One region of the Brassicibacter thermophilus genome, then DNA from elsewhere that is predicted to be linked to it. Evidence: riboswitches for the same ligand, from Rfam matches in the RefSeq annotation. Region 1 holds a riboswitch; the other holds the start of a gene.
The links. Region 1 has a riboswitch for S-adenosylmethionine ahead of ACZ41D_RS05535 (methionine ABC transporter ATP-binding protein). Riboswitches for the same ligand answer to the same signal wherever they lie in the genome.
Positions count from the first base shown of each region.

Region 1 (15,604 bases):
CTAAGTTGCCAACATGAATATAACCAACACTTTCTAACAACTTTATTACTTTTTCACTATCTACTGTATCGTTTACAATAATATCGATATCTAAAATTGGCTTTGCCCATAATCCTTCTACTGATGTGCTACCAACATGTACAATTTCTGCATCAACTTCTTCCAATAATTTTTCATAAAAAGATTTCGCTTTCTCAAATTCTTCCTTCCATATAGGATTGTATTTTTCTACTATTATTTTTTTCATTTCTTCCTCCAGTATCTTTTGATTTCTCCAATTAAACTTTATATATATAGGTAAACAAAAATTAAACTTAAAGTATGTCTAAGGAAAATCACCTTTCCCTGCTCCGGTATTTAAGCACTATTTAGGGTAAAGTATTAGGGTAGTGCTTGAATAAGTCGCGATGAAAGTAAATTTTCCAAGGCATAATAATTAAAGTGTTGAAATTGTTTACCTATAGCGATAAAATTTCATAATTAAATATTCTAAGAAAATTTACAAGTTGAATTATAGCTTTTTTTCATAAAAATCACTTCTATTAATTTAATTCAAACAGACAAACCTTTTTCAATTTATCTAGAATTTGATATTTTATAATTCTATTTTTATTTGCTTTTTCCTTCAATATTAAGTCGAGGAAATTGCAGAAATTTGACTTTGTAGTAATTATGCAATTTCCTCAGTCGTTAAACATAATAAATTTAACATATTATTTTCCCTAGCAAAGATCAAATGACAAACGAAACGTCCCCTTGTCATGCAAAAAAAGCTCCCATTTAGGGAGCTTATTAATTATCTCATATTTGTTCCTTGAGATAATTGAGATTTCACCTGTTGAATATCTTGTTTACTTGCTTTTTGTGATGGGTTATAGTAGCCCTTTTGTTCAGCTACTTGGTATAACTGATATTGGAATTGTTCAGCTTCATTTCTTAGCTGCTGTAATGCACTTCTTAAATTATTACATGAACATTCAGTTATTGCTTTTGCATAATTATTTATACTAGCTTTTGTCATAGACATTACATCACTTACCATATCTTTTTCTTGCATACATACCCTCCTAACAATTTATAAAGATTGTGTTAAGTTTTGTACTGTTGTTTTTGCTGACTGTGCACCTTGACTAAACATCTGTTTGATTTGAGGATCTTGGCATTGTTGTGCATAAGTTTCAAGTTTTGTAGCCATTAATTTGTGTGAACCAACTATTTCTCTTATATTTTCTAGTTCTATTTGAGTAATATTACTTAAGTTTAAAGTGTTTTGTAATGTCATAATACATCTCCTTTCTTTATTTACATCGTTAATATTGTGCGTCAAAAGTGATTTAATTATTACCTGTATAATTTTATAATTAAAATATTTTTTTACATTTACTTTTTAAAACTCTAATTCGTATATTCTTTCCCATTATAATTGTTTTATTATTTGTTAATAATAATTAGTGAGAAAATTAAACGATTACTGAATTATCTGATATTTTATCGTTAAAATTTTACATACACTATCATCATACATATTTGAAAATATTATTACATGATTTCAACATTTATATATCAGGAGGTGAAAATATGACTAGAAAAGTAGTAGTAGAAAACACTTTAGATTCATATATTAATTATTTTAAAAAATCAGGATACGATGTTCATAAACTTTATGTAAAGGAAAATATAGGTAATGTAATGAATTCTGATTATGATGGTATAATTATAGAAGACATAAATAAAGTTACTCCAGAACTACACCCTAACTACATAAATGCTGCACCGATTATTGAAGCAAAGGGTAAAACCCCTAAAGATGTATATTCTTTATTATCAGGAAAATAATTTTTTATGCATATCACTTGACAAATAATAATATAATAGCTAAAATAGGTTTAAATATAAATAATAATGTAAAAAAATAAACTCTTATCTAGAGAGGTGGAGGGACTGGCCCTATGAAACCCGGCAACCTGTATTTTATTCAAAATACGAGGTGCTAATTCCAGCGGTATATACCGAAAGATAAGGGGGTTTGACTATTTTAACCTCTTTCTCTTGAAAGAGGTTTTTTATTTAGCCCCTATATGGGGCTTTTACATTAGTATTATTACTTAGTAAATTAATTTAATAAAGGGGTGAAATTTATGATTGAAATTAAAAATTTAAATAAGATATATAAAAGTAGTGATGGTAATATACATGCATTAGATAATATTAATCTCACGATAGAAAAGGGAGAAATTTTTGGCATAATTGGATTAAGTGGAGCTGGAAAATCTACACTAATAAGATGTATTAATCGTTTAGAAGAACCTAGTAGTGGTGAAATTCATATAAACGGAAAAGAAATAACAAGCATGAATAAATCAGAATTGAAAAAAACAAGAAAAAAAATAGGAATGATTTTTCAACATTTTAATCTTCTAAACTCTAGGACAGTTTTTGGTAATATTGCCTTTCCTTTAGAAATAGAAGGCTTAAACAAAGATAAAATAAAAAATAGAGTAGAAGAACTACTAAGGTTAGTGAATTTATCCGACAAGAAAAATTCTTATCCTTCAGAATTAAGTGGAGGGCAAAAACAGAGAGTTGCTATTGCAAGAGCACTAGCAAACGAACCCGATGTGCTTTTAAGTGATGAAGGAACTTCTGCTCTTGACCCTAAAACAACTAAATCTATACTTAAACTGTTAAAAAAGGTGCAAAAAGAGCTTAATCTAACAATTGTGCTTATTACACATCAAATGGAAGTAATAAAGGATATATGCGACAGAGTAGCAATTATTGAAGGAGGAAAGATTATAGAATTAGGTAGTGTAAAAGAAGTTTTTGCTAATCCTAAAACAAAAACTGCGAGAACATTTATATCTGATATAAAAAAATATGATCAAGAAGAAATAAATTTCCCTAAAATACCAGGTTCTAGAGTTTACCGATTAAGCTATGTAGGAGAATCATCTAAAAAACCGATAATATCTCAAATGATAAGAAATTTTGAAATAGATGTAAATATTTTATCTGGTAATATAAATGAATTAATGTCTACTAGTGTAGGTAATCTACTTATTCAAATCACAGGAGAAAAAGTAGAAATAGATAAAGCTATCGAATGGTTAAATAAACAGCAAGTTAGAATGGAGGTGATTTGGAATGGATAACATTACAGAATTAGTGTTGCCTTCACTTTTGGAAACACTATATATGGTTTCATTTTCTGGTTTTTTTTCTTTACTTTTAGGTTTTCCTCTAGGTATATTATTAGTCATTACTGAAAAAGGTTCTATATGGGAAAAACCATTTTTAAATAAAATATTAGAAACTATAGTAAATATTTGTCGTTCCATACCATTTATCATTTTGATGGTAATAGCTTTTCCACTTGCTAGGATCATAGTAGGAAAAACTATTGGAACTACAGCAACAATAGTCCCTCTATCAATAGCAGCAGCTCCTTTTGCAGCTAGGATAATAGAATCATCTCTTAAAGAAGTAGATAAAGGAGTTATTGAAGCAGTCATATCTATGGGTGCTTCAGTACCTCAAATAATATTTAAGGTATTAATACCAGAAGCCTTGCCCTCGTTAGTCCTCGGAATAACTATTACTATAATAAATTTAATAGGGTATTCCGCAATGGCTGGAGCTATAGGAGGAGGTGGCCTTGGAGATTTAGCAATTAGATATGGACTATATCGTTCTCAAAGTGATGTTATGTTTGTATCTGTAATTTTAATCATATTACTCGTTCAAATAGTTCAATTAGCTGGAAATAAGATTTCAACAAAAATTAATAAAAAGTAGGAGGAATGTATAAATGAAAAAGTCAATTTTGTTATTATTAACTTTTATTCTAATAAGTAGTTTAGTATTGTCAGGTTGTGGTGAAAAAGGTGATGATGAAAGTGTCCTTTCTATTGGTGCTTCACCAGTGCCCCATGCTCAAATACTAGAATTAATTAAAGATGACTTAAAAGCTGAAGGTATAGAATTAAAAATCATCGAATTCACAGATTATGTTACGCCAAATATGGCTCTTGCTGATGGTGAAATAGATGCTAATTTTTTTCAGCATAAACCATATTTAGATAATTTCGCTAAAGAAAATAATTTAGACTTAGTATCATTGGTTGCAGTTCATATTGAACCTTTGGGATTTTATTCTGATAAGATAGATGATATTGAAGACTTAAAAGATGGCTCAACAATAGCTATACCAAATGATCCTACAAATGAAGGAAGAGCATTGATACTTCTTCAAAATAATGGATTAATCAAGCTTAAGGATGATGCTGGATTAGAAGCAACAGAAAAAGATATAGCAGAAAATCCTAAAAATTTAAAATTTGAAACACTCGAAGCTGCTCAACTACCAAGAGTTCTTAAAGATTTCGATGGTGCAGTAATAAATGGTAACTTTGCATTAGACGCAGGTCTAACTCCTACTGAAGATGCACTTATTTTAGAAGATGGCAATTCTCCTTACGTTAATATAATAGCAGTAAGAAAAGATAATGAAAATGACCCAAAATTTGAAGCTTTAATTAAAGCTATACAATCAGAAAAAGTAAAAAAATTCATCGAAGAAAATTATGATGGTGGAGTAGTTCCAGCCTTTTAAAAGCAGCCAAATGGCTGCTTTTATAATTCTTATCCATTTTCAATTATGTCCAGTCTTTCTTTTTCAAGTTTTTCGTATTCATCACTAATAGCTGTATATTCTCTTTCTAATTTACTCAATATATTGTCTACTTTACATATTGCATCATTAACATTATATCTTGCATCATTTATTTTTGACTGAACTGCCCAATCAACAAATATGCCGTCAAAAAAGTAATCGGCAAATGTCAAAAATGAACTAATATCAATATTTATACTTATTGACTGTCCAATGTCTTGAAGCTCCCTATGAAACCTTTTTGCCAACACTTGAACATTATTTATTTCATTTCTTGCTTCATCTATTTTAGAATGTTTAACCATAGTTGATATCATTCCACCGCCAACCATATCCCATACTCCCCAATCTCTTGCTGAATCAAGGGATCTACTAGCATAATTAAGAGAATTTCTTAAATCTTTGCCAGCGTCTATTGCTTCTTTTATCTCTTTTTTTTCACTAATTATACTAGACTGTCTATCCATGATTTTATTAAGCTTATCTGATATATTTTTCGACGTAGAAGAAAGCATTTTTTCTTTTTCTTTTATTAATTCTTTGTATTCATTGTCTAAATCTCCAAATTCATTTATCCTTTTTCTTAATTTAGATATTTCTTCTGATAAATCATTTAATTCTTCACAAGCAACATCATATTTTAGTTTAGCAGCAATAGCCTCTTGCTTTTCTTTTTCCATTTTCTCTAATTTTCTTCCTGAAATAGTATAAATAATATTAGATAAGGATAATCCTTCTAGCTTTTCTACATCAAGATTTTCCTTTTTTAATCGTTCATATAATTCACTCTTTCGTTTTTCCGCTTCCCTTATCTGCTCTTCAACTTTTTTAAATAATCCTAAAAGTCTTTCTCTTTCTTTCATATTTGCTTTTAATTCTCGTAATTTGTCATCTATTCTATTCAACAATTAACCCTCCTTATCGGTATTATTATAGATAAACAAGCTCAATATTTTAATTTTAAACTTGTTTCCCATAAATATTATAACTTATATTTAATTTCTTGTAATGTTAATTCCAAGATATATATATAGATAAACAACTTCAACACTTTAATTATTATGCCTTGGAAAATCTATTTTCATCGCAACTTATTCAAGCACTACCCTAATACTTTACCCTCAATAGTGCTTGAATACCGGAGCAGGGAAAGTTGATTTTCCATAGACATACTTTAATCTTAGACTTGTTTATCTATAGCTTCATATCAATAAAAATCGTTCTAAAAATATTTTGACCTTAAAGTAATTATACAATTTACTCAAGCTTAAATTTAACTTAATCATAATTATTCTACTTCTTCATTTGCAAAAATTGCATTTTTATAATTATTTTCATTGTAAATACTAATAATGAGGTGATGATATTGAGAAAACAAAATTATAAAAAAGAAAAAATGAAAGTCAAGAATAATAAAATCCCTATAGCCAATAATCAAACAGCTGCTTGGGCAGATATTGAAGAAACAGACCCTATCTCAAGAGTGCCAAGACCTAGCTTAGAAAGTGTTATAAAAGCCAAAGAATGGGTTGATGAAGTACAAAAATAGAGCTGCATTATGCAGCTCTACCATTTTATTGCAAATGTGATATAATATATTCGTGATAATTACATTTTAGGAAATTGCATAAAAATATTTTATTAAATTTTGACTCAGCCGGAATTATGCAATTTTCTCACTATATTAAGGAGGGAATATTTTGATTAAATTTAAAGATTACGAATATGTAAGACCTGTTCTAAAAAAAATTGAGAAAGATTTATCAGATCTAATCCAAAAATTTAAAACAGCTTCTTTCGAAGAGCAAAATAATATAATAGAAAAAATAAATTCCATTAGAGAAGAAGTTGAAACTATGACTAATTTAGTATATATAAGGCATTCAATTAACACTGAAGATGAATTTTATGAAAAAGAACAAGAATTTATAGATGAAAATATGCCTTTGTATGAAAAAATGATTTCAGAATATTATAAAGCACTAGTTAATTCTAATTTTAGAAATGATCTTGAAAAAAAATGGGGAAAACATTTATTTAATCTAGCAGAGTTAAAGCTTAAAACTTTTTCTGAAGAAATAATTCCAGATTTGGTTCAAGAAAATAAATTAGCTACTAAATACGACAAACTCATTGCTTCAGCTAAAATAATGTTTGAAGGTGAAGAACGAAATTTAGCTCAAATGCAGCCATTTATGCAGTCAAAGGATAGAAGTATGAGAAAAAAAGCATATGAAGCTTACACTTCTTTCTTTAAAGAAAATGAGGAACAATTTGATGATATCTACGACCAATTAGTAAAAGTAAGACATAATATAGCTAAAAAATTAGGCTATAAAAATTTCGTTCAATTAGGTTACGATAGAATGTCAAGAACTGATTATGACGCTAAAATGGTTGCAGGATATAGAAAACAAGTATATGAATATCTAGTACCTGTTGCAACAGAATTAAAAGAAAGACAAAGAAAAAGATTAGGACTAGATTCTTTGAAATATTACGATGAACCTTTAGAATATTTAACAGGTAATGCAGTACCTAAAGGTAGCCCAGAATGGATTATTAATAATGGTAAAAAAATGTATAGTGAGCTTTCAAAAGAAACAGAAGAATTTTTCAACTTCATGGTAGAAAGAGAATTATTAGACCTAGTAAGTAAAAAAGGTAAAATGAGTGGTGGATACTGTACATATATACCAAAATATAAATCTCCATTTATATTTTCTAATTTCAATGGTACTAGTGGAGATGTAGACGTTTTAACTCATGAAGCAGGTCATGCATTTCAAGCGTATCTAAGTAGAGACTATAAAGTTCCTGAATATATAGCTCCAACATATGAAGCATGTGAAATACATTCAATGAGTATGGAATTTATCACTTGGCCATGGATGGATCTTTTCTTTAAAGAAGATACTGAAAAATATAAATTTAGCCATTTAGCTGGTGCAGTAACATTTATTCCTTATGGAGTAACAGTAGATGAATTTCAACATTTTGTCTATGAAAATCCTGACGCCACACCTGATGAAAGAAAGGCTAAATGGAGAGAAATCGAAAAAAAATATCTACCTCACAGAGATTATGAAGACAATGATTTCTTAAATAGAGGTGGCTACTGGTTTAGACAAGGTCATATATTTGGAGTACCTTTCTATTATATTGATTATACTCTAGCTCAAGTATGTGCTTTTCAATTTTGGATTAAATGTAGAAATGATAGAAATAATGCTTGGAAAGATTATTTAAGGCTATGTAAAGCTGGTGGAAGTAAACCTTTCTTAGAATTAGTAGAATTAGCTAATATTAAAAATCCATTTGAAGATGGATGTATAAAAGAAGTCGTTAAGCCAATTAAAGAATGGCTTGACTCTGTTGATGATACTAAATTTTAATTTAAAGGAGCTGAAAATGCAGCTCCTTAATATTTTATTTCAGCTAACCTTTTGTAACTCTTATACCTTTCAATAGCATATTCTTCAGCTTTCCTATAAAGCTCTTCTGCAAGTTCAGGGATAAAAGCCAAAACAAAATGAAACAATAAGACAAGGAGTGGAATTCACTCTCTTATCTAATTTGATTTTTCATATAAAGTTTTACGAATATTTTTTAAAATATAATATAATAAAACTACAAACGTCATTGTATATGCTGCAAAAAGTTGTTCAATTAAATTACCAATCGTAGTTGAAAAAATAATTGAAAGGATATAGCTAAAAATAGAAGCAAAAAATAAATAAACAATATGAATTGTCAAAAATTGCTTTGTATTTATATTATTTTTTTTAATTATAAGTATAATCAAGCATAACAAATTAACACAAATCATTAAACGTTCTATAACGCCATTGGCATGAGTTATACTCATAGTCTTATTGTAATTTAAAGGTTGAATTTCCTCCATTAGTGAAAATGATTTCCATAATTTAAATTTATATATTTCTAGAGATAAGTATGCTAAATTAAGTAAAGAAAAAATTGATAAGTATAATTTATAAAATTTACTATTATTTAGATTTATATTCTTTTTTAAATTATACAACATTTTTTTCATAAATATATCACCCTTTTTATTTAAATATTATTTTTTGTAGTTAGAAAATTCATTAGTACTTCTATATACTTTATAAATAATATTTTCTTTTATTGGTAATATCTGTATATGTATAGTGTAACATAACATATCTTCTTTGTCAAATTGAGATAATTGCATAATTACTTCGGAGTCAAATTACTGCAAGTTATAAATTTTTTAACTCCGATTTTTTGGACTTTTACGCTACACCTGATGAAAAAAAGGCTAAATGGGGAAAATAGTAATAAAGCTGGCGGAAGTAAGCCTTTCTTAGAATTAGTAGAATTAGCTAATATAAAAAATCCATTTGTAGATGGATGCATAAAAGAAGTCGTTAAGCCAATTAAAGAATGGCTTGACTCTGTTGATGATACTAAATTTTAGTTTAAAGGAGCTGCAAATGCAGCTCCTTAATATTTTATTTCAGCTAACCTTTTATAACTCTTATACCTTTCAATAGCATCCTCTTCAGCTTTTCTATAAAGCTCTTCTGCAAGTTCAGGGAAAGTATTTTGTATCTGTGAATACCTTACTTCGCTTAATATAAAATCTCTAAATGATTTAGTAGGTTCTTTAGAATCAAGAATAAAAGGATTTTTCCCTTCCTCTTTCAGCAAAGGATTATATCTATATAGATGCCAATATCCAGACTGTACTGCTAATTTCTCTTGGTTTACTGATTTTGCCATACCACTCTTTATTCCATGATTTATACATGGAGCATAGCATATAATCAATGATGGTCCATTATAGCTTTCAGCCTCCGATATAGCCTTTACTGTTTGTGCCATGTTTGCTCCTATAGCTATTTGAGCTACATAAACATACCCATAACTCATCGCCATCATACCTAAATCTTTTTTTCTAATCTTCTTACCTGATGCAGCAAACTTGGCAGCTGCAGCAGTTGGTGTTGCTTTAGAGGCCTGACCTCCAGTATTGGAATATACTTCAGTGTCAAATACTAAGATATTTACATCTTCACCAAGGGACAATACATGATCTAGTCCTCCATATCCTATATCATAGGCCCAACCATCTCCACCAACAATCCATTGGGATTTTTTGATAAGAAAGTCTTTTTTCTTTAATATTTCTTGTATTATTTTATTATCCTTATACTTTTCACTTTGAATTAGCTGAAGCAAATTTTTAGTTGCTACTTTAGAACCTTCACCATCATACATATTCTTAAGCCATTCTTCAAATCTTTCTTTACATTCACTATCTAAATCGCTACTAATAGCTTCTTTCATTAGTTTTGCTAAGCCCTCTCTTATATGCTTTACAGCCATATACATCCCAAGACCATATTCTGCATTGTCCTCAAATAGTGAATTTGCCCAAGCAGGTCCTTTGCCTTCAGATGTAGTAGTAAATGGAATAGATGGTGCACTTCCTCCCCATATTGAAGAACAACCAGTAGCATTTGCAATCATCATTCTATCACCATATAGTTGTGTAACAAGCTTAATATAAGCAGTTTCACCACATCCTGCACAAGCCCCTGAGAATTCAAGCAATGGTTTTGAAAATTGGCTGCCCTTTAATGTATTTTTATTCATCAAATGATCCTTATAGGATACATTGTTAGCGGCAAATTCCCAATTGTCTGACTGCCTTAGTATTTCCTCTTCTGCATCTACCATAACCAAAGCTTTTCCTGGTGCAGGACAAATATCTGCACAATTGCTACAGCCAGTACAGTCAAGAGGACTAACTTGTATACGGTACTCTAATCCCTCTAGACCTTTCCCCACTGCCTTTTTTGTTTCAAAAGTTTTTGGTGCTTTACTCTTTTCTTCTTCATTTAATAAAAATGGTCGTATTACAGCATGAGGACATACAAAAGAACATTGATTACATTGGATACACTTATCTATTTGCCACTGAGGAATCATTACTGCAATTCCTCTTTTTTCGTAAGCTGTTGTACCTAAAGGAAATGTGCCGTCTGCCATATTAGAAAAAACGCTTACAAAAAGATTATCCCCTTCCCTACGAGCCATTGGGCTTTGTATTCGTGCAACAAAATCAGGTTCCTCTTTCTCACCTAAAACATCATCCTCTAAATCAGACCATTCTTTAGGTACATTTACCTTAACTAGTTCTTCTATCCCTTTATCCACTGCTGCATAATTCATTTGGACTATTTTATCACCTTTTTTCCCATATGTCTTATTTACTGATTCCTTCAAATATTTAACTGCCTCATCTATTGGTAGAACATTAGCAAGCTTAAAAAACGCACTTTGCATAATCATATTTATTCTACCACCTAACCCTATTCTCTTAGCAATATCTACAGCATCAATAATATAGAAGTTTATATTATTTTGAGCGATATATCTTTTAATAGAATTAGGAAGTTTTTCTGCAAGCTCATCTTCCTTCCACGGACAATTAAGTACAAAGGTTCCACCTTGTTTCAAACCTTTTAGTAAATCATAGGTATATATATATGATTTATTGTGGCATGCTATATAGTCAGCTTTTTGTATAAGATAAGGTGATTTTATAGGTTTCTTTCCGAATCTCAAATGAGATATTGTAGTCCCCCCTGATTTTTTACTATCATATTCAAAATAACCTTGTGCGTATAGATCAGTATTATCACCTATAATCTTTATAGCCATTTTATTTGCACCTACTGTACCATCAGAGCCTAATCCCCAAAACTTACATCTTATTGTTCCCTCTGGTGATGTATCTATTTCCTGTTCTTCCGGTAAAGAAGTCATAGATAAATCATCTATAATCCCTATAGTAAAATTATTCTTAGGATCATCTTGTTCCAAATTTTTAAATACTGCAAAAATTTGTGATGGGGTAGTATCTTTAGAACCTAATCCATATCTTCCTCCCACAATAATAGGTCTATCTTGTTTATCAAAAAATAAATCTCTTACATCTAGATAAAGGGGTTCTCCTGGTGCTCCAGGTTCCTTTGTTCTGTCTAATACAGCTATCTTCTTAACTGTACTTGGTAATACAGATAAGAAGTGTTTTTCTGAAAAAGGTCTATACAAGTGTACCTTAATCATTCCTACCTTTTCTCCTTGAGCTATGAGATAATCAATGGTTTCTTCTATGACATCACAAACTGAACCCATAGCAACTATTACTCTTTCAGCTTGTTTGTGACCATAATAATCAAATAAATGATATTCTCTACCAGTTATTTTACTTATTTCCTTCATATAGTTCTCAACTATATATGGAACTTTTTCATAATAAGGATTTGCAGCTTCTCTACCTTGAAAATATATATCTGGATTTTGAGCAGTTCCTCTTAATACTGGTCTATCTGGATTTAATGATCTATTTCTAAATTCTTCTATCATATTATAATCCAACAACTTTTCTAAATCTTTATAGTCCATAACTTCAATTTTCTGAACTTCGTGAGATGTCCTAAACCCATCAAAGAAATGTAAAAATGGTACTCTAGACTTGATAGCTGATAAATGAGCTATACCACCTAGATCCATTACTTCTTGAACATTACTTGAGGCAAGTAAAGCAAATCCTGTTTGTCTTGTTGCCATTACATCTTGGTGATCCCCAAATATAGATAATGCATGTGCAGCTATTGCTCTAGCACTTACATGAAATACTCCAGGTAGTAGTTCTCCAGCTATCTTATACATATTAGGTATCATTAGAAGCAATCCTTGTGAAGCAGTATATGTTGTAGTCAGTGCTCCACCTTGTAGTGAACCATGGACTGCACCAGAAGCTCCTGCTTCAGATTGCATCTCCACTACTTTTACTCTATCGCCAAACAAGTTCTTCTTTCCTTTTGCAGACCATAAATCTACAGCTTCAGCCATTGGAGACGAAGGCGTTATGGGATAAATAGCTGCAACTTCTGTAAAAGCATATGATACATATGCAGCTGCCTCATTCCCATCCATAGTCTTAGTCTTCTTTACCATATCTTATCCTCCATTCTTTTATGTATTTTCCTTTATCAATTATTATTTAACAATTTCGGAATAAAATACATAAAAAAACAGACAAGATTACAGGTTCCTTATCAAGGTCTGTTTCTTGTCTGTAAACTATTATATTCTTTATATATTAGAAATCTTTTCATTCTGAAATTCCTTGCTAATTTTCAAAATATATGTGAAAAAATCTTTAAGCCATTTTTCTAAATGTTTATTATTTAAATACTCAGTATTTTTCCGAATAATCTCATTTTCACGGCTACTATTAAATATTGGAATATCATTTGCTTTTTTATATTCAACTATTTTTAACACTACTTCCATTCTCTTTTCAAATAGCTTTACAAGTTCCTTATCAACCTCATCGATTTCTTTTCTTAAATTTTCTAGCTCATTCATATTATCCCTTCCTTTTCAATTGTAATAGACTTATCCTATCAAAAAGTTGTTTGATAGTTAATTTTTCTTATTATTATATGATAAACTTCTGTCTTATTCTTATCTTGTGCTTACCTTGTAACATTATACCATATTATCAAGATTACATCATGTGCTGTCAGGTAAACCCCTACCACTTTGACTACTATGATTATTGTATCAATTCCATTGAAAACATCATTTTAAATTTTTGTTCTTCTCCGTCTTTCGCCCAAAATACTGTATCTGTAACAATGTATCCACTCTATTTTTATTTAATCGATATTGATAGAATATTGCTTTCTAACTCAAGCCTTCTTCTTAATTTCTCTGAAATTTCTATTTCAATTTCCGTTCCCTTAGGCACATTTTTAAATTGATATGACATTGTGTCTACAACTGTACCTGAACCCGCTGCTTCAAAATAGTCATCATAATTTTTTACTTTTATATTATCACTCCAGTTCCCTATTAAAACCTCTTCAAATATTTGCTCATGTTTTTACCTCCTCTTTATTTTCATTAGTTTAATAATAACATTAAAAATCCTTATCTCTAATTTTTAATTTCCTTTTCATTAAGTATTCATAACTTGATTTAGTTATAAGAAAAATATAGTATCCTATCAGCCCACCAATTGTATTCAACAAAATATCATCAACATCAAAAGATCCAATTTCTAGTGTATACTCAAGAATTTCTATAATAAGACTAGCTATTGGTAGTATATACACTATTTTAAATATGTTTTTAAACTTTTTGGATAATATAGGCAAGAGAAAACCAAAAGGAATAAATAAAATTATATTTCCAAAAAGATTTAAAAACCATGTATCGAAATTCATCTTATCATACAAAATTATATATTCAGTTATAGTTTTAAATGGAATAAAATTATAGAACGCTCCACCTGTTCTATCTGGATGAAGAAAAAAAACATAAATTAAAAACAAAAAATATATTCCTGAAATCATACGAAAAATATTTATTACATGTTTTTTTAAACTTGATATTTTATATCTTTTCATAGTTTTCACCTCAAAGTTGAAAATTTAAATAGAATAAATCAAAACTCATATGAGTTTTGATTTATTCTGATTTATTCTATTCTGATTTATTTATATTCAAACTCACAGTCTTCAGTTGGATAGTTTACATTTTCAATTACATAATCATCATTCATAGGTTTATGAAGTACAAATCTATATGTCCCATCAAGTCCTGACCAATTAAATGTATGTACTTCATTATCAACAGGTACAGTTTTCGTACTTACAGTTGTCCACTCAAACAATCCAGTTTTCTTCTGTAAGTATACAGTTAAGTTAGGACTATCTCCGTAACCAACACTACTATATTGGGCATCAATTTTCATCGTTGCTTCTTGGTCGATCTTAAAAGTTTCACCTGAAGTCACTTCATAACCTATACTATATGCAAATTTATATGTTGTATCTGTGAAACATGCTAGCCGGCGTTTATTTGAGTTAGTAGGCTTTTTTCATTTTAATCACCACCTTCCTTTTATTATTTATTAATTATATAAGCCTTTTCAAAAGCTTCTATTGCTTTTTCTTTTTCTCCTAATAAATTGTAAGTATTACCAAGTTTTAAGTATGCATTTACAAGCATTTTTTTCATCTGTATTTTTTCTAGTATTGATATTTGTTCTTCAATTTTTAATATTGCTTTTTTATATGATTTTTTATCTAGTAAATAGTCAATATAGTAGTCTAACCCTTTAACTATATAGTCTTTAAGCTCTCTCCTTTTACTAAATTCTATAGCTCTTTTTAACTCTTCCAGAGCTTTTTCTTCTTCTCCAGTTTTTATATAGTATTTATATAGTTCAAATAATGTTGTTGGTAGTTCATCTAAATCAATTTCTTCTTTTGTTTGTTTTGCCTTTATTAAGTATTTATAGGCTTTTTGATAATCACCTAATTCCAAATATATGCATCCAAAATTATTTTCTATAAAAGCTTCTGTTTTTTTATCTTCTGCTTTTTTTAGTAATTTATCTGCTTTTTTTAAAATATCTTCTGCTTTGGTGTATTCTCCATTAAGAATAAGTGTTGATGCATATTTTAGTAAGCTTTGAGCATACCTTTTTGTTTTCTTTAATTGTTTGTCTATCTTGCATACTTCTTCTGCATATATTTGAGCATTTTCTTTATCCTTTAATATGTGATAACATGTTGAAATGTTATATAGTATGTTACTTTCTAATTCTAAGTTTTTGATAGGTAACTGATTGCAAAATGAATGGGCTTGTCTATATTTGTTTAGTGCTATTTGATATAAACCTTTTAATGTGTATATGTTGCCTTCTTTAATGATTACTTCAATTACTTTTTCTATATTGCTCACCTTTGAGTAGTAATAAAAGCTTTTTTGTATGTAATCTAAAGCTGTGTCATATAATTTTTCATTTATATATAATTCAGACATTAAAAAATTGTTTTCTGCTAAAATTTCTGCTAAATC
Region 1 covers NZ_AP042446.1:1,168,646-1,184,249, reverse strand. Annotated here, with positions in the region: gene ACZ41D_RS05555 (GrpB family protein) at 1-247, opposite strand, end outside; gene ACZ41D_RS05550 (spore coat protein) at 797-1,057, opposite strand; gene ACZ41D_RS05545 (hypothetical protein) at 1,076-1,282, opposite strand; gene ACZ41D_RS05540 (YkuS family protein) at 1,579-1,836, shown strand; SAM riboswitch class I at 1,918-2,023, shown strand; gene ACZ41D_RS05535 (methionine ABC transporter ATP-binding protein) at 2,139-3,152, shown strand; gene ACZ41D_RS05530 (methionine ABC transporter permease) at 3,145-3,795, shown strand; gene ACZ41D_RS05525 (MetQ/NlpA family ABC transporter substrate-binding protein) at 3,809-4,612, shown strand; gene ACZ41D_RS05520 (hypothetical protein) at 4,642-5,577, opposite strand; gene ACZ41D_RS05515 (CDIF630_02480 family spore surface protein) at 6,039-6,221, shown strand; gene ACZ41D_RS05510 (M3 family oligoendopeptidase) at 6,373-8,067, shown strand; gene ACZ41D_RS05505 (hypothetical protein) at 8,244-8,726, opposite strand; gene ACZ41D_RS05500 (hypothetical protein) at 8,961-9,131, shown strand; gene nifJ (pyruvate:ferredoxin (flavodoxin) oxidoreductase) at 9,158-12,685, opposite strand; gene ACZ41D_RS05490 (chorismate mutase) at 12,824-13,099, opposite strand; gene ACZ41D_RS05485 (VanZ family protein) at 13,657-14,145, opposite strand; gene ACZ41D_RS05480 (hypothetical protein) at 14,232-14,534, opposite strand; gene ACZ41D_RS05475 (helix-turn-helix domain-containing protein) at 14,645-15,604, opposite strand, start outside.

Region 2 (15,604 bases), 1.3 Mb from region 1:
GTCTATAATTACTTATTATATAAAAAAGATGTAACATATGAAATATTTATTGATAATCTTTTTATTTATTTAAATCTTCTTAAACCTCATGAATTGCAGGTTAATCATAACACCCATTATAACTGTAATCCAAAAAATTAGATTGAAAAAATTATATATATTTATTAATAATACGGTCGGGGAGGCAAATTTATGTTAAAGAGGCTATTTAGTTTTGTTTTGAGTTTTATATTTGTATTTGCCTTTATTAATAGTCATGTTTATGGACAAAATACATATACCAATCCTCCTAGAGAAGAACTTGAGAAAAAAATTGAAGATGTAGCTAAAAGAAGAGGCATTCCAAGTGTTATTCTTAAATCTATTGCTAGGGTTGAGAGTGTATTTAAGCAATATAATTCAGATGGTTCGGTATATACTGGAAGTAGAGGCAGTATAGGGCTTATGCAGATTTATAATAAAAACGGTATTTTTGATGATAATAGACTTAAGTATGATATCGATTATAATATAGAAGCTGGAGCAGAGGTTCTTCTATCCAAATGGGCTATGGCTAATGAGATATTGCCTAAAATAGGGAATATGGATCCAAATATATTAGAACACTGGTATTTTGCTTTATGGGCATACAATGGATGGGCTGATAGCAATAATCCTAATACTAATAAAAAGAAGTATACATTTCAACAGTTAGTATATATGGTGGCAAAAAATGAATACGGTCAAGAAATAACACCTATAGATTCTAGCTTATTACCTAAAGAAGGATTGCCAAGTAAAGATATGAGTTTTGAAACACCAGAACAATTCCATGAGGGAGATATAATTAAATATAATATTGGAGATAGGGTAAAAGTAGATACAAACGGTAACTTAAGATTACGAGATGTTCCTGGAGGTAGCCAAATAGCTTTATTAAAAGGTGGTACGATTCTTGATATAGCGGAAGGACCTGTTTTAAAAAATGGATATTATTGGTATAAAGTTCAAAATGAAGAAGATAATATTAACGGCTGGGTTGTAGGAAATTGGATAATTAAAACTTCTGATGATGAATATCCTTTTAAAGATATAAAAAATAATAAGGATAAAGAGTACATATTAAAACTTTATAATGCTGGAATAGTAACTGGAATTGATGGATATTTTTATCCAGATAAATATATCAATAGAGAAGAATTAAGTGTTGTTATTGCTAAGGCATTAAAATTAGACCCAGAGGGTTATTTGATTGATTATAATGATATATATAAAGTTTCTAAATGGGCGTTAAATAGTGTAATTTCTGTAAGTAATCATGGAATAATAAAAGGGTATGAAGACAATACCTTTAGACCTAAAAACTGTGTTACGAGGGAAGAAGCAGCGATTATAGCAACTAGAATTTTAGGCGAGGTAGATATTGATAATGAGGTAGATATTGATAATATTGATAAGAAAATAGATTTGTTAGATAAAGAACAAATTTCTTCAGAAGAAGGGCTAAATAGTATAAGAAGTGTTTTATCAAGAGAAATGATGGAGACTACTGATGGTAAGTTTAGACCATCTGATTATTTGACTAGAGGTGAAGCTTGTAGATTAGTTTCTAAATTGTATGATCTTATAAATGTAGATATCGGTGAATGAGAGTACAATATAATGTGCTCTCTTTTTTAAAATGCGTAAAAAAAGCTTTCTGCTATAGTTTCAGCCATGTCTAAGATGAAAGAAAGTCTTATGTTTTGAAGACTTTGTTTAAAGTCATTTTTAGCACTCCCTATGATACCTACTATAGATATGTCACCTAAAGAAGGAAGTAGCTTTCCTACTCCTTTTCCTGGAACAATAGGTGATTTTTTTATTTGAATTGTCCCTATATTATCTGTTTTCCCCAAGCACGCATCGATAGCTACCACCAATGCAGAAGAATGTTTTGCAGTTATTTCTGCTAATTTTTCTTCAATATTAAGTGCATGGATAGGTTCATGAAGTGTTCCATATACATGAAGTGGTAATCCTCTTCTTTTAAGAATTGTCCCTATTATAGGGCCTAGAGAATCGCCTATACATTTGTCTGTTCCTATACAAAGAATTATAGTATTTTCATCTAATGTATTTCTTAAATACTCTCCAATAATTATTGAGCTTGCGAAATCCTTATAATATATTTCTAGTTGATCAAATTTATTCAAGAACATATCCTCCTTATATAAGGAAACTAGTTTTAAATTTAATAGAAAGTATACTTTCTCTGTTCCTATTTCTTTAATTAATAGAATATATGAGAAAACGAAAGATAATATAACCAAAATAGATAAGTATAAATATAAGACAAATGTAAATACTATAAAATAGTGAAAAAATTGTATGATGGAATTGTAAGATTTTTTGATTATAAGAGATATGAAAGGAGAATAAGATTTGAAAAATAGGAGGGTATTTTATACTTTATTAATTCTTGTGCTTACTATATTTACTGTTGGGACAATACTTACATTGAGAATTAAATCAGAAGATATAGATGTTTATGAAGATATAAAATATGGGTGTAATGATTACACCCATATTTTATGATCAATATTATTCATATAGAGGCAAAATTTCGTAAGTTATATCTCCATTGTTTACGGTAAATTGTATATATTTTAAATCAAATATTTCAGAAGTATTTTGAGGTATCTTATTTTCTATTGACATATACCTTATTCCGTCTCTTAACTCTACATCTGTAGTATCTCCTTGATATATCACCCATATATCTTTACCCTTAAGCTTGTATTCAGAGAGAATTTCATGCAATAAATCTGCTTCCATTTTATCAGTAAAACCTTTATCTCCAAATATAGGTTTTGGCATAAGAAGAAAGATATTTTTTTCAGATGCATTTTCAAGTGAGTTTTTAAGTTCAATCCATTGTGTTGGATTTGTAGATCTTATTCCTCCTTCAGTATCGTCCAATTGGATAAATAATGTATCTTTATGAGTAAATTTAAAGTAACCATTTGTTACTTGAGAAGTAGGATTACTGATTTCTTGTAAAAATTTATTATTTAAATTTCCCATAAATATTGCTAAATCTGATTCATTTGCTTCATCTTTTATTTTATTGGCAATTTGATATTTTAACAAATTATCAAGATTGTCTATTCCGTTAGTCAATATAAATTTGTATCCATTTTCTTCTACTTCTACCTTCTTATTTTTTTCGTCTTCTACCTTAGTTGATATTGGAAGTACCATAGTATTAAATGATGATGGGTAAAGAGCTTTAAGGTCATCAACATATATTTTGCTTTCGTCTTTATGCATTGGGTTTATTTCTACTACATATATTCTATTTAATGTTATAGGGGAAGTTATATGTGCAGGGATATCAGCTGTAACCCACTTCCAACCTTTCCAGTCAATATGGCTTGTAAAATCTATATTATAAGTTTTGTTGTTACTATCAGTTATAGTTCCTCTTAACCAGTTTCCATTTTCATATCCGTAGACCCACATACCTATCTTTTGTGGCACATTCTTTAATTGTATGCCGTCATCTCCAAACTTAATATAAGCAGCTCTAGTAGCATCTGTTTCAGTAAAATCATATTGAAGTTTCACAGACTTTTTACCTTCTTTTGACTTACTACTAAGGGAGATTTTTCCTGTAACATTTTCAGGATATGTTGTGAGTTTTATATTATCTAAATCATCAAAGTCTTCAAGTTGTATTTCTTTATATCCTACGGATACTAGTATACTCTCTACTCCCTTTTGTATTTTTGCAGTTATTGCACCAGCTCCTGCTTTGTCACTGCTATAAAAGATGCCGTCTTTTACACTACCTATATTTCCTGTTATAGTCCAGTCTATATCATTTGGCTCTATTATTGCTGTATAGCCTTCTTTATCTTTACCATATATTGTTCCAAGATCTTTTTCGCTAGATGTATTTATAGAAAATTTATCTGCTGCAAACTCAATGTCTTCTATTTCATCAAGTACTTGTATTTGTATTTCATCAGTTTTTGATCCATATTTTGCTTTTACAGTACCTATGCCTGGTTTAAGTGCAATTAACTTATTATCGTCAAAATCACCTTCTATTCCTTCAATATAAAATTTCACTTTATCTTCATTTATTTCTACAGGGTTATGATATTTATCATATCCTTTTACATAAAATGTTCTAGTAGTGTTTACAAACATTTTTGTATCTTCAGTAAAGATTTTTATGTAGCTTAAAGAGCTTTGAGGTGCATTGTTAAATACCCCTAAACCATTTACTATACTTCGCTCGCTACCGTCAGAAGGTTTATTTACTATTTTTGGATTTTCATCTTCTATTGATTTAACAGCCATAGTTGTAGAACCGCCGCCGTCAAAATTTATTGCATCATAAGCTCCTAATGATATCATAATATCTGCTAAAACTTCTTGACTAACTCCTTTAAAAGAAGTATCTCTGCCATCTATTGTAACTAGCATAAGTTTTTTCTTATCTTTAGTTATACCTAAAGCTGTTCTTGGATGATTTCCTTTTATATTTATTTTAAAATCAGATATTTTACCGTCTTTAACTAATATTGATCCACCGCCGATTGCTGCAGCAATTTTTTCATAATTTGGATTTGTATTTATTTCTAATTTCACATTTTGTCCTATTTTAAAATTATTTAAAAGGGTGTCCTTTACTTTTCCTCTTCCTGAAAGTACATATCCATTTTCAGGTATTTCAACAGGTTCTTGTCCTATTTTTACATCTTTTACAATATCATCTACGATTACTATTTCAATCATATCGTTAAAAGATATATTTCCTAAAGACTTTAAACCCCAATTTTTATCATATAATATGATTTCTTCATGAAATTTGCTTTCTTTATTTACTGCTGATAGAATTATTGGTTCGCCTCCTTCAGGAATGGCCATTAATGTCATATCCCAGTATGAAATAAGTGGATTTTTATCTTTGTCCAATGAAAAAACAGGTAATGCATATTGAGGATTGTTTGGTGAAGATATGAGTTTACCGTTGTTGACAGTAGCTCCTAAGGGGCTTGAATGATTATTAAGAGTATCAAAAAAATCACCATTTATTGCTGCAACTGCATTTTCTTTTTTCATCATATCAGTTAATTTTTCACGGGAAGATATTCCTTTACTACTAATAAGAGTTCCTAATTCTGTGTACTCATCATCTAAGTCTATCCAAAGTACATTTATATTCCACCAACCTTGGGCTCTAAACTGCTGAATATGTTCATGTACTATGCCGCTAGAAATATTTTCTATATTTCGTCTGTCATAAATTAAGAAATTATTATCTGCAAAGCTGTATGTAAAACTTGAAAATAACAAAGACAGAGATGTGATGCCTATTGCTATTTTCTTGATATACCTATTCATGATATCAGCTCCTTATATTTTATTCCCATAGTTTAACTTGGTCTTTATTTCTTATTGCAGTCATTATTCTTTCCCTAGCTTCAGGGATTTCTTTATATATATCTTTTAACATTAATTTTATTTCTTCCCTTTTAGTTTTTTTATCCATAGGGCATGGACTTTTTATTACTGGTATTTTGTATTTTTCTATTGCACCTATAACCTGATGTTCTGTTAGATATATCATAGGCCTAATAGCGTGTATATCTTTTCTTGAGAGATAGGTTTTAGGTAAAAAAGTATTAATCCTTCCTTCATAAAACATACTTATAAAAAGGGTTTCTATGACATCATCACTGTGATGGCCTAGTGCAACCTTATTACAGTTTTTTTCTTTTATAGCATTGTGAAGAGCTCCTCTCCTCATTTTTGCACAAAGTGAACAAGGATTTTTTTCATTCCTCAAATCAAATACTACTTTTCCTATATGAGTTTTAATTATTGTATAAGGAACATCTATCTTTGTACAAAATTCTTCTACAGGTGATAAATCAAAGCCTTCAAATCCCATGTCTATAGTAAAGGCTTCCAAATCAAATTTGTAAGGACTAAAGCCTTGGAATAATTTCAATCCATATAATAGTAGCATACTATCCTTACCTCCAGATAGGCCTACTCCTATTTTGTCTCCGTCTTCTATTAGTTTGTACTCTTCTATAGCTTTTCTCATAGCTCCTAATATTCTCTTCATTATATCCTTCCTTTTCTTTTGCAGATTTTAACCTTATATGTATTATATAATACTTATTTATTAAATAAGATTATATTTTCATTACAAATGTATTACATGAGGAAAAAGTCAAAAAAAAGAAAAAACAGCATTCATGCTGTTTTTTCTTTTTGGTCGGGGTGGAGGGACTCGAACCCCCGGCCCCATGGTCCCAAACCACGTGCGCTACCAAACTGCGCTACACCCCGCTGCTTACAAATTGATATTATATAGTAATACGCAACTTATTTCAAAGCTTAATATCTGCTAAATATCAATGGATTTTAAGAAATAGTGTCATAATATAAGAAATATCTCATATTTTCTTATATATGCACTATTTTTTATTAGATTGAGAAAATAGCATAATTACTATGTCGTACAAAAATTTAACCTTGCTAAATTTTTTAAATTATTTTATTATGCAATTTCCTAGATTTATTAAAAAATAATGCATATTAAATCTAAATATTATTAAAGAATAGGGAGCAAAATCTTTATATTATCCGTCTAATAATATATAATAAATATCAGCAGAATTTATTTATACGGAGGTAAATATGGGGGAGATATTAGAGGTTATTAAAGATGAGTTTTTGGTTATAGCTCTTGCTGCAGCACCTATATCAGAACTAAGAGGGGCAATACCTTTTGGCATAAAGCTTGGCTTTAGTCCTTTACATAGTACAATATTAAGCATTATAGGGAATTTATTAATTGTTCCTGTATTATTATTATGTTTAAAACCGATATTTAGATTTTTAGGGAAATTTAAAATATTTGAAGGAATATTAGCATGGATAAGAAAAAGGACTATTAGGAGAAGTGCAAAAGTAAAGAAATATAGTACATTAGGGTTATTTCTTCTTGTAGCTATTCCTCTTCCAACTACCGGAGCTTGGACTGGGTGTCTAGCAGCGACTTTTTTTAATATTGATTTCAAGAGTGCATTGTTGGCTATATCTAGTGGGGTTATAGCTGCAGGTATTATTGTCTTTAGCATTAGCTATCGAGTAACAACATTATTATAGGATGTTTATTATCGACTTATGTGTCAAAATAAATGTTGACATGCTGTATATTTGTGATATAATACTCTTGAGATAAAAGTGAATAAAAATCTTGATTACCTTATCAAGAGTGGTGGAGGGAATGGGCCCTTTGAAACCCGGCAACCAGGAAGATTTTATTCCAAGGTGCTAAATCCCACAGGATGTAAATTCTGAAAGATGAGGTTTATGAGAATTATGCCTTTTCCTTTTGGAAGAGGCTTTTTTAATATTAAAATATGGGAGGAGTATTATATGAGAAAATGGTTATTTACATCAGAGTCTGTTACTGAAGGTCATCCTGATAAAATATGCGACCAAATATCTGATGCTATACTTGATGCTATAATGGAAAAGGATCCCAATGGTAGGGTGGCTTGTGAAACATCTGTTTCTACTGGCTTAGTTTTAATATCTGGTGAGATTACAACTGAGCATTATGTAGATATTCCAAGTATTGTAAGACAAACTATAAAAGATATTGGATATACTAGGGCAAAATATGGATTTGATGGTGATACATGTGCAGTGTTAACTTCTATAGATGAACAGTCACCTGATATCGCTATGGGAGTTAATAGAGCATTGGAGCATAGGGAAAATGGTGAGGACGAATTAGATTTAATAGGAGCTGGAGACCAAGGTATAATGTTTGGCTTTGCTTGCAATGAAACTCCAGAGCTAATGCCTATGCCTATATCATTGGCTCATAAACTTGCAAAAAAACTAGCAGATGTAAGAAAGAATGGCACACTTGATTATTTAAGGCCAGATGGAAAAACTCAAGTTACAATTGAATATCATGATGATAAACCTGTAAGAGTAGACACTATAGTTATTTCTACACAACATAGTCCAGATGTGGACTTAAAGACTATAGAAAGAGACTTAAAAGAGCATGTTATTAAAAAAGTAATACCTGATAAGTTGTTAGATGAAAAAACTAGGTATCTTGTAAATCCTACAGGTAGGTTTGTTGTTGGAGGGCCTCATGGAGACGCTGGGCTAACTGGAAGAAAGATTATTGTAGATACTTATGGTGGATATGCACGTCACGGTGGCGGAGCATTTTCAGGAAAGGATCCAACAAAGGTAGATAGGTCTGCTACATATGCTGCAAGGTATGTAGCTAAAAATATAGTGGCAGCAGGATTAGCAGATAAATGCGAAGTACAAATTGCCTATGCTATAGGTGTTGCTAGACCAGTATCAGTATTGATAGATACTTTTGGTACAAACAAAATTGAAGAAAGTAAGATACAAGAACTTGTTAATAAACATTTTGATTTAAGACCTGCAGCTATTATTAGGGATTTAGACTTGAGAAGGCCAATATACAAACAAGTAGCTGCTTATGGACATTTTGGTAGAACGGATATTGATTTACCATGGGAAAAGACTGATAAAGCTGAGATACTTAAAAAGGAAGCTGAATTATAAAATAAAACCTGGGAGCATGATAAATGTTCTCAGGTTTTTTAGCATTAGTAACAATTATTGGCAATTACGAATAATATATAATAATATTTTTAAGCCAATATGAGATAGGTGATAGCAATGCTTTTATTTATTTTTACAGTTGTAGTATATATATTTTTTGTTTATGGAGTCATAGAATTTTTTAGAAAGTTATATTGGGATATCTTAAATAAAAAAGGAATTTTTACTGAAAAGAAAATAAATGTACTAATAGATGGTATAAATGATATAGAATATACAGTAAGACTTTTAAAAAAAGATTTTCATTATATATGCCTTATAGATAAAGAATATAGGGAAGAAATAGAAAATATAGTTGAGAATTTATCACATGATATGTACGTTGAATATATGACTTTAGAAGAAATAAGGAAAAAAGATAGTTCCTAAAAGGACTTTTTCTTTTTCCTTATTTTTTTATGTTTTAATTTTAGACAAGGAAATTGCTTGAACACAGAAGTATGAAAAGTTTACAATTTACAAAATTTTTTTAAGAACAAGGCTTGTTTATATATATAAGTATATAAGATTTGTAGATATTCTTGATTTTTATATAGCATTGATATCGTTTATTATATATTCACCGGTAAATTTTGAGAGGTACCTCTCTTTAGGAGAGGAAAGTAGTGAATGATGAAATACAGGTTTTATTGATTAAATCTTTAAGAGGAAACAATAAAGCAAAAGAAAAACTACTAAATAAGCTTAAACCAGCTATATTATCAGCTATAAAGAGATATTATAATGTTTGTCAAGAATACGATGACTTAATACAAGAGGGATATGAACTGATTTTAAAGTGTATGAAGGAATACGATTTTGATAAAAATGTTCATTTTTTATGGTTTGTTAAACTAAGGCTTAAATATTATTATTTAGATAAAAATAAAAAACAAATAGGATGTGTTTCATTAAACAGTCCTGTTTTTTCTGATAATGAAAATATAGAGCTTATAGATATTATTGCTGATGAGAAGCCTAACCATGAGGAAATAGTGATTAAAAATGAAAATATTAGAAAACTTTGTTATGGTATAAAAAATCTAACTCAAAGACAGAAAGATATAATTTTAAGGTATTATTTCAAAAATCAACCTATGAAGGATATAGCTCGGGAAATGGGTATATCATATAGAACGGTAGTAAATCTAAAGACTAAAGGTATAAATAAACTCAAAAAAATAATATAAAACTTTTTTTATTCGAGAAAATTGCATAATAAAATAATTTTACTTTAAAATTTTGACTTTTATGTATAGTAAATTTTATTTATCCCTTCTATGTAAGTAGTAGAAGGGAGGTGAATTAAATGGCAGTAAATACAGTGCCTCAACATTCTAAGCTTAAAATTCAGTACGATGCAGGCTTAGACAAAAAAGGAAACCAAATAGTTAAGTCAAAGACCTATTCAAGGATAAAAGCATCAGCAACAAATGAGGACGTTTATTCTGTAGCTGCATCTCTAACAGGATTGCAGGAGCTACCTTTAATAAGCGTTACAAGAATAGATGAAACTGAAATTGTAGAAGAATAGGTTGAAAGTGATTACTTTACTAATTTTCAAGTATAGGAGGTGAGCTTATGGAAACAAAGAGGTTAGAGATGACATTTAAAAATGCTTCAGATACAACTATGAAATTATCTGTGGACAATCCAAAGGAAGATCTTACTGACGCAGAAGTTAAAGCTGCTATGGAAAATATAGTAGCAAAGAATCTTTTTGATTCTACGGGAGGAGATTTAGTTGCAGTAGCTGGAGCGAGAATAGTAAGTACAAATATTGAAGATTTAGATGTAGTAAGTTAATTGAAAGTTTGAAAAGATGATTTGAATACTTGGCAGCGACGTAAGTCGCTGCTTATTTCATATGCATTAATCTAAGGAGGTGTTACTATGGAGGAAATTTATAGCAGCATAGCAAATCTAGGCTTTCCTATAGCTGTATCAATTTATCTTTTGGTGCGAATAGAAGGAAAACTAGATAGCTTAACACAAAGCATAAATGAACTCTCCAATGTAATAGCCAAAAAATAGATTATATAATTCCAAACATATCTTGACATCGAACATATGTTCGATTTATAATTATAGTATAATATAGCAGATTTAGGAGAGATATACAATGAAGGATATTGAAAAACTTATAGACAATGGAATTATGGCTATCATACCAGTGTATTTAGATATTAAAGGGAACAGTACAAAAGTTGTAACACTAAAAGAAGGATATATTTATATATATAAAACAATACAGACAGTAATCAAGTTGATAGCCCGATATTTTACTGTAGATTTGCAGTCTGTTAGAAAATATTATGGAGGTATGATAGGAGCAAAAAATATTGTTCCTATCCCTTTTAATAAGCAAAACATATACGTACCTATTAAAGTAAGGAAACCGATATCAAAAAATGATGGTTCAATGGCGTATTTCAATTTAAAAAGCATTGAAAGGATTGAAGATCAAGGATGCAATACATTTATTATTTTAAATGGGGGTGTAAAAGTAAAGACATTGCAAAAGAAAAACTCTGTAGAAAAGCAAATAATTCGTGGAAATCTAGTAGAAAAAATGTATAATGGTAAGATTGGAATTTCTGTTTGTGAAGACAGTATAGATTTTTACGAAGAATCAAGCAAATTAGCTACAAAGGCAGATATTGCTGTTATTAGAAATGAATTACTAGATATAAAAAGTAAACTGTAGCTGAAGTAAATTTGATTTTATTTATAACTATAGTATAATTTAATTAGGAGGGGAAAGAATGGAGAGAGAAATTTTAGAAATCTTAAAAAACATTGAAAAGGACATTAGCTCAATAAAAGGTGAAATAACATTGATGAAAGGCGAAATGGCATCAATGAAAGATGATATCACTACTATGAAAGGCGAAATGGCATCAATGAAAGATGATATCATTACTATGAAAGATGAAATTACTTCAATTAAAACTACCATTAATGAACATACTGAGATTCTTAGAGCTTTACAGCACTCTGCAGAAGTGAATAAAGCTGAACATGATAAAATGTCAAATGATATAGATCATATAAAAGGTGATGTTGAAACTATAAAGAAAGAGTTAAGACAAGTAGAAATGGTTACAGCAAATAACTGGGCTGATATTTCTAAATTAAAGTCATTAATGATATAATTTAAGTCAAGGATAACTCCTTGGCTTTTTTGTTTATAGCCTAGGATAAACTATGTCATACATGCTATAATAATGTTATAGAGGAAAATATTTTAACACTTTAATTATACTGCCTTCAGGCAAATTTTGAGAATAAGTTTTGTTTACCTATAGCATTAAAACTCGGGGGTATTAAATTGATTACTTTGCAAGGTACGGTTGAGGAGATAATTTTCCAAAATGAATCTAATGGGTATACTGTAGCAATATTGGAAACAGATGATGATGTGGTGACTATAGTAGGGTATATTCCGATACTTAACATAGGCGAAACCATTAAGGTAGAAGGAGATTGGGAAAATCATCAGAACTATGGGCAGCAGTTTAAGGTGACGAACTATTCTAGTGTTGTTCCTGCTACACTAAATGGAATAGAAAAGTATCTTGCCTCAGGATTGATTCCGGGAATAGGACCTAAAACTGCTAAAAAAATAGTTGAGAAATTTGGGGAGGATTCCATAGATATACTTCAATATAACCCACAAAGGCTTACAGAAGTAGAGGGCATAGGAGAAAAAAAGGTAACAAAGATAGCTGCTGCTTTTGAGGAACAACGAGAGCTTAGAGATGTGATGATATTTCTTCAAAGCTATGGTATAAGCCCTGGATATGGAGTAAAAATATACAAGAAATATGGCAGTGAAACGGTAAATAAGATAAAGGAAAATCCTTATAGGTTATCAGAAGATATATACGGCATAGGGTTTAAAATGGCAGATAAAATAGCTCAAAGTATGGGTATTGACCCAAATTCCATGTATAGAATATCCGCTGGAATAAAATTTAAATTGATGGAGTTTTCTGGATCAGGCCATACTTATGTACCAAAAGAGATACTCGTTAAACAATCAGTCAATCTTCTACAAGTACAAAAAGAACTTGTAGAAGAAGGAATAACAAGATTAGCTATAAATCAAGAAATACATATAGAAGTTTTTGATGATATTCAGTGCATATACTATATGCCATTTTACTATGCTGAAGCTAATGTAAGTAAAAAAATTATAGAAATATCCCAAGCTAATGTTGAAAAATTGGATGTAGACATAGACAATGAAATAAAAAGAATAGAGAAAGAAGAAAATATAACACTTGCTAAAAATCAGAGAGAAGCTATAAAACAATCTGTAGAGAACGGAGTTTTAGTTATTACTGGAGGGCCAGGTACAGGAAAAACTACTACAATAAACTGCATCATAAAACTATTTGAAGATAATGGATATACCATAACTTTAGCCGCACCTACAGGTAGGGCAGCAAAGAGAATGAGCGAAGCAACAGGTAGAGAAGCTAAAACTATACATAGGCTTTTAGAATATAGCTTCATAGATGATGAAATAGGTATGGCCTTTTCAAAAGACGAAGGTTCTCCTTTAGAATCTGATGTTGTAATTATAGATGAAGTGTCTATGGTAGATATTTTACTTATGAATAATTTAACCAAAGCAATATTACCAGGCACAAGACTAATACTTGTTGGAGATATAGACCAGCTGCCTTCAGTAGGACCAGGAAATGTTTTACGTGATATTATAAATTGTGGAATTATAAAAGTTGTAACTTTAGATGAGATATTTAGACAAGCAAGAGAGAGCATGATAGTAGTAAATGCCCACAGAATAAATAAGGGACAAAAACCTATATTGAACACGAAAGGTAAAGACTTTTTTTTCATAACAAAAACTAATAACAAAGATATAGAAGATACTATAATTGGACTTAGCAAAGAGAGATTGCCTAAGTTTAATGGATACGACCCAGTCAAGGACATACAAATATTATCACCAATGAAAAAAGGAGATGTAGGAGTAAATAGTTTAAATCAGAAACTGCAGCAGGCTTTAAATCCTAAAAGCCCTGATAAAGCAGAAAAAAAGGTTGGAGAGTTTATATACAGGGTTGGCGACAAGGTTATGCAGATTAAAAATAATTACAGAGCTAAGTGGAAGATTATAGAAAATAACATAAAAATAGAGGAAGGAGAAGGAGTATTTAACGGAGATATAGGTTATATAATTGATATAGACGAAGAAGAAAGTGAAGTGAAAGTGTTATTTGATGACAATAAAGAGGTAGTATATAGCTTTAGTCAGTTAGACGAGCTAAGACTTGCCTATGCAACAACTATACATAAAAGTCAGGGAAGTGAGTTTCCTGTAGTTATCATACCTGCTACTTGGGGACCACCTATGCTCCTTACTAGAAATTTACTTTACACAGCTATTACTAGAGCAAGAGAATTAGTAGTTATAGTTGGAATGGAAAAATATTTATACACTATGATTAACAATAATCGTATCACCATGAGGTATTCAGGATTAAGCAAGAGAATAGGTAAGGTATTTGATTCTTTGATAGGTGGTGATATAGCCAAATCTCACCATAATAATGGGGAATTGGGAAATGTTGAAAATTAAGTCTATTTTAAAAGAAATCTATTTAACTTTTTTGGATTTACTTTATCCTGAAAAAAATATTTGTTTTATTTGTGAAGAGCATGATAGTAGTGCAAAAAATGCTCATATATGCTACAATTGTTTACAAGAGATGACTTTTTTAAAAGGACCAAGGTGTTCTATTTGTGGTAAACCACTTGGAAAAGGATATTTGCAAGATAAATGTCATGAATGTATAAATGAAAAGCATTATTTTACTAAGGCTATTTCACCTTTAGAATATACTGGAATAGTCAAAGAAGCAATATATAAGTATAAATATGGGAAAAAGAGCTATATGTACAAAGCATTAGGCCATATTTTAGTACAAGCCCTTCAAGACGAACCTTTTGATTACGTAGACATCATAGTACCAGTACCATTGCATAAAAAGAAAATGCAAAAAAGAGGATTTAACCAATCTGAACTTTTAGCCCAGTATATTTCAAAATCTTTGAATATTCCGTTAAATAAAAAAGATTTAGTTAGAGTAAGAAATACAGATACTCAAAATAAACTGGGAAAAAGTGAAAGGTACAAAAATGTCAAAGGAGCTTTTAAGGTACAAAATAATCAAGCTTTTAACGGTTTAACAGTATTACTTATAGACGATATACTAACCACAGGAGCTACTGCAGATGAATGCTCAAAGGTATTAATAAAATCAGGAGCAAAAAAAGTTTATGTTCTAGCATTAGCAACTGGAAGAAATCAGGGATGAGTACATTCCCATATCTTAATTTACAAGGAGGTTCGAATATGGATATTAGGAATTGCAGAATATGCGGGAAAATTTACGCATATGACGGATTTGATATTTGTTTATCTTGCAGAAGAAAAGAAGATGAAGAATTTAAAAAAGTAAAAGCATATATATATGATAACCCTAATGCTTCTATACAGGAAGTTTCAGAAGGAACAGGTGTAAGTGTAAAGAAAATATTAAGGTTTTTAAGAGAAGGTAAACTTGAATTGAAAGATGAAAATATTAATCTAATACTTGACTGTGAAAGATGTGGAGCACCTATTAAAACAGGGAGATTTTGCGATAAATGTAAAATTGAATTAGAAAGAGAGCTTAGAGCTTCAATATCGAACAATGTTAATAAGCGGGGTGAATACGAGAAAGGAGAAATGTATACTGCCCATAGACATATAAATAAAAATAAATAAATTCTTAAAGTTATACCTCATTTCTTCCGATAATATTTGTAGAAACAAGGAGAGAGATGGGGTGTTTTTATGAAGATTTATAATAATAAAGTGGCAAGGGCTTTAAGTATATATAATAAACAGGGGATAAATAAAAAAGGAAGGGTGAAA
Region 2 covers NZ_AP042446.1:2,441,460-2,457,063, reverse strand. Annotated here, with positions in the region: gene ACZ41D_RS11785 (hypothetical protein) at 1-141, shown strand, start outside; gene ACZ41D_RS11780 (S-layer homology domain-containing protein) at 193-1,629, shown strand; gene yyaC (spore protease YyaC) at 1,656-2,174, opposite strand; gene ACZ41D_RS11770 (hypothetical protein) at 2,404-2,556, shown strand; gene ACZ41D_RS11765 (phosphodiester glycosidase family protein) at 2,563-5,376, opposite strand; gene ACZ41D_RS11760 (tRNA 2-thiocytidine biosynthesis TtcA family protein) at 5,396-6,106, opposite strand; tRNA gene ACZ41D_RS11755 (tRNA-Pro) at 6,257-6,333, opposite strand; gene ACZ41D_RS11750 (COG2426 family protein) at 6,685-7,155, shown strand; SAM riboswitch class I at 7,253-7,360, shown strand; gene metK (methionine adenosyltransferase) at 7,429-8,613, shown strand; gene ACZ41D_RS11740 (hypothetical protein) at 8,731-9,042, shown strand; gene ACZ41D_RS11735 (sigma-70 family RNA polymerase sigma factor) at 9,279-9,842, shown strand; gene ACZ41D_RS11730 (DUF1659 domain-containing protein) at 9,962-10,186, shown strand; gene ACZ41D_RS11725 (DUF2922 domain-containing protein) at 10,234-10,458, shown strand; gene ACZ41D_RS11720 (YvrJ family protein) at 10,546-10,686, shown strand; gene ACZ41D_RS11715 (competence protein ComK) at 10,775-11,359, shown strand; gene ACZ41D_RS11710 (hypothetical protein) at 11,418-11,807, shown strand; gene recD2 (SF1B family DNA helicase RecD2) at 11,984-14,263, shown strand; gene ACZ41D_RS11700 (double zinc ribbon domain-containing protein) at 14,250-15,002, shown strand; gene ACZ41D_RS11695 (TIGR03826 family flagellar region protein) at 15,041-15,454, shown strand; gene flgM (flagellar biosynthesis anti-sigma factor FlgM) at 15,524-15,604, shown strand, end outside.
Region 2: linked by a shared signal. The riboswitch ahead of metK (methionine adenosyltransferase) and the one ahead of ACZ41D_RS05535 (methionine ABC transporter ATP-binding protein) in region 1 are both predicted to bind S-adenosylmethionine.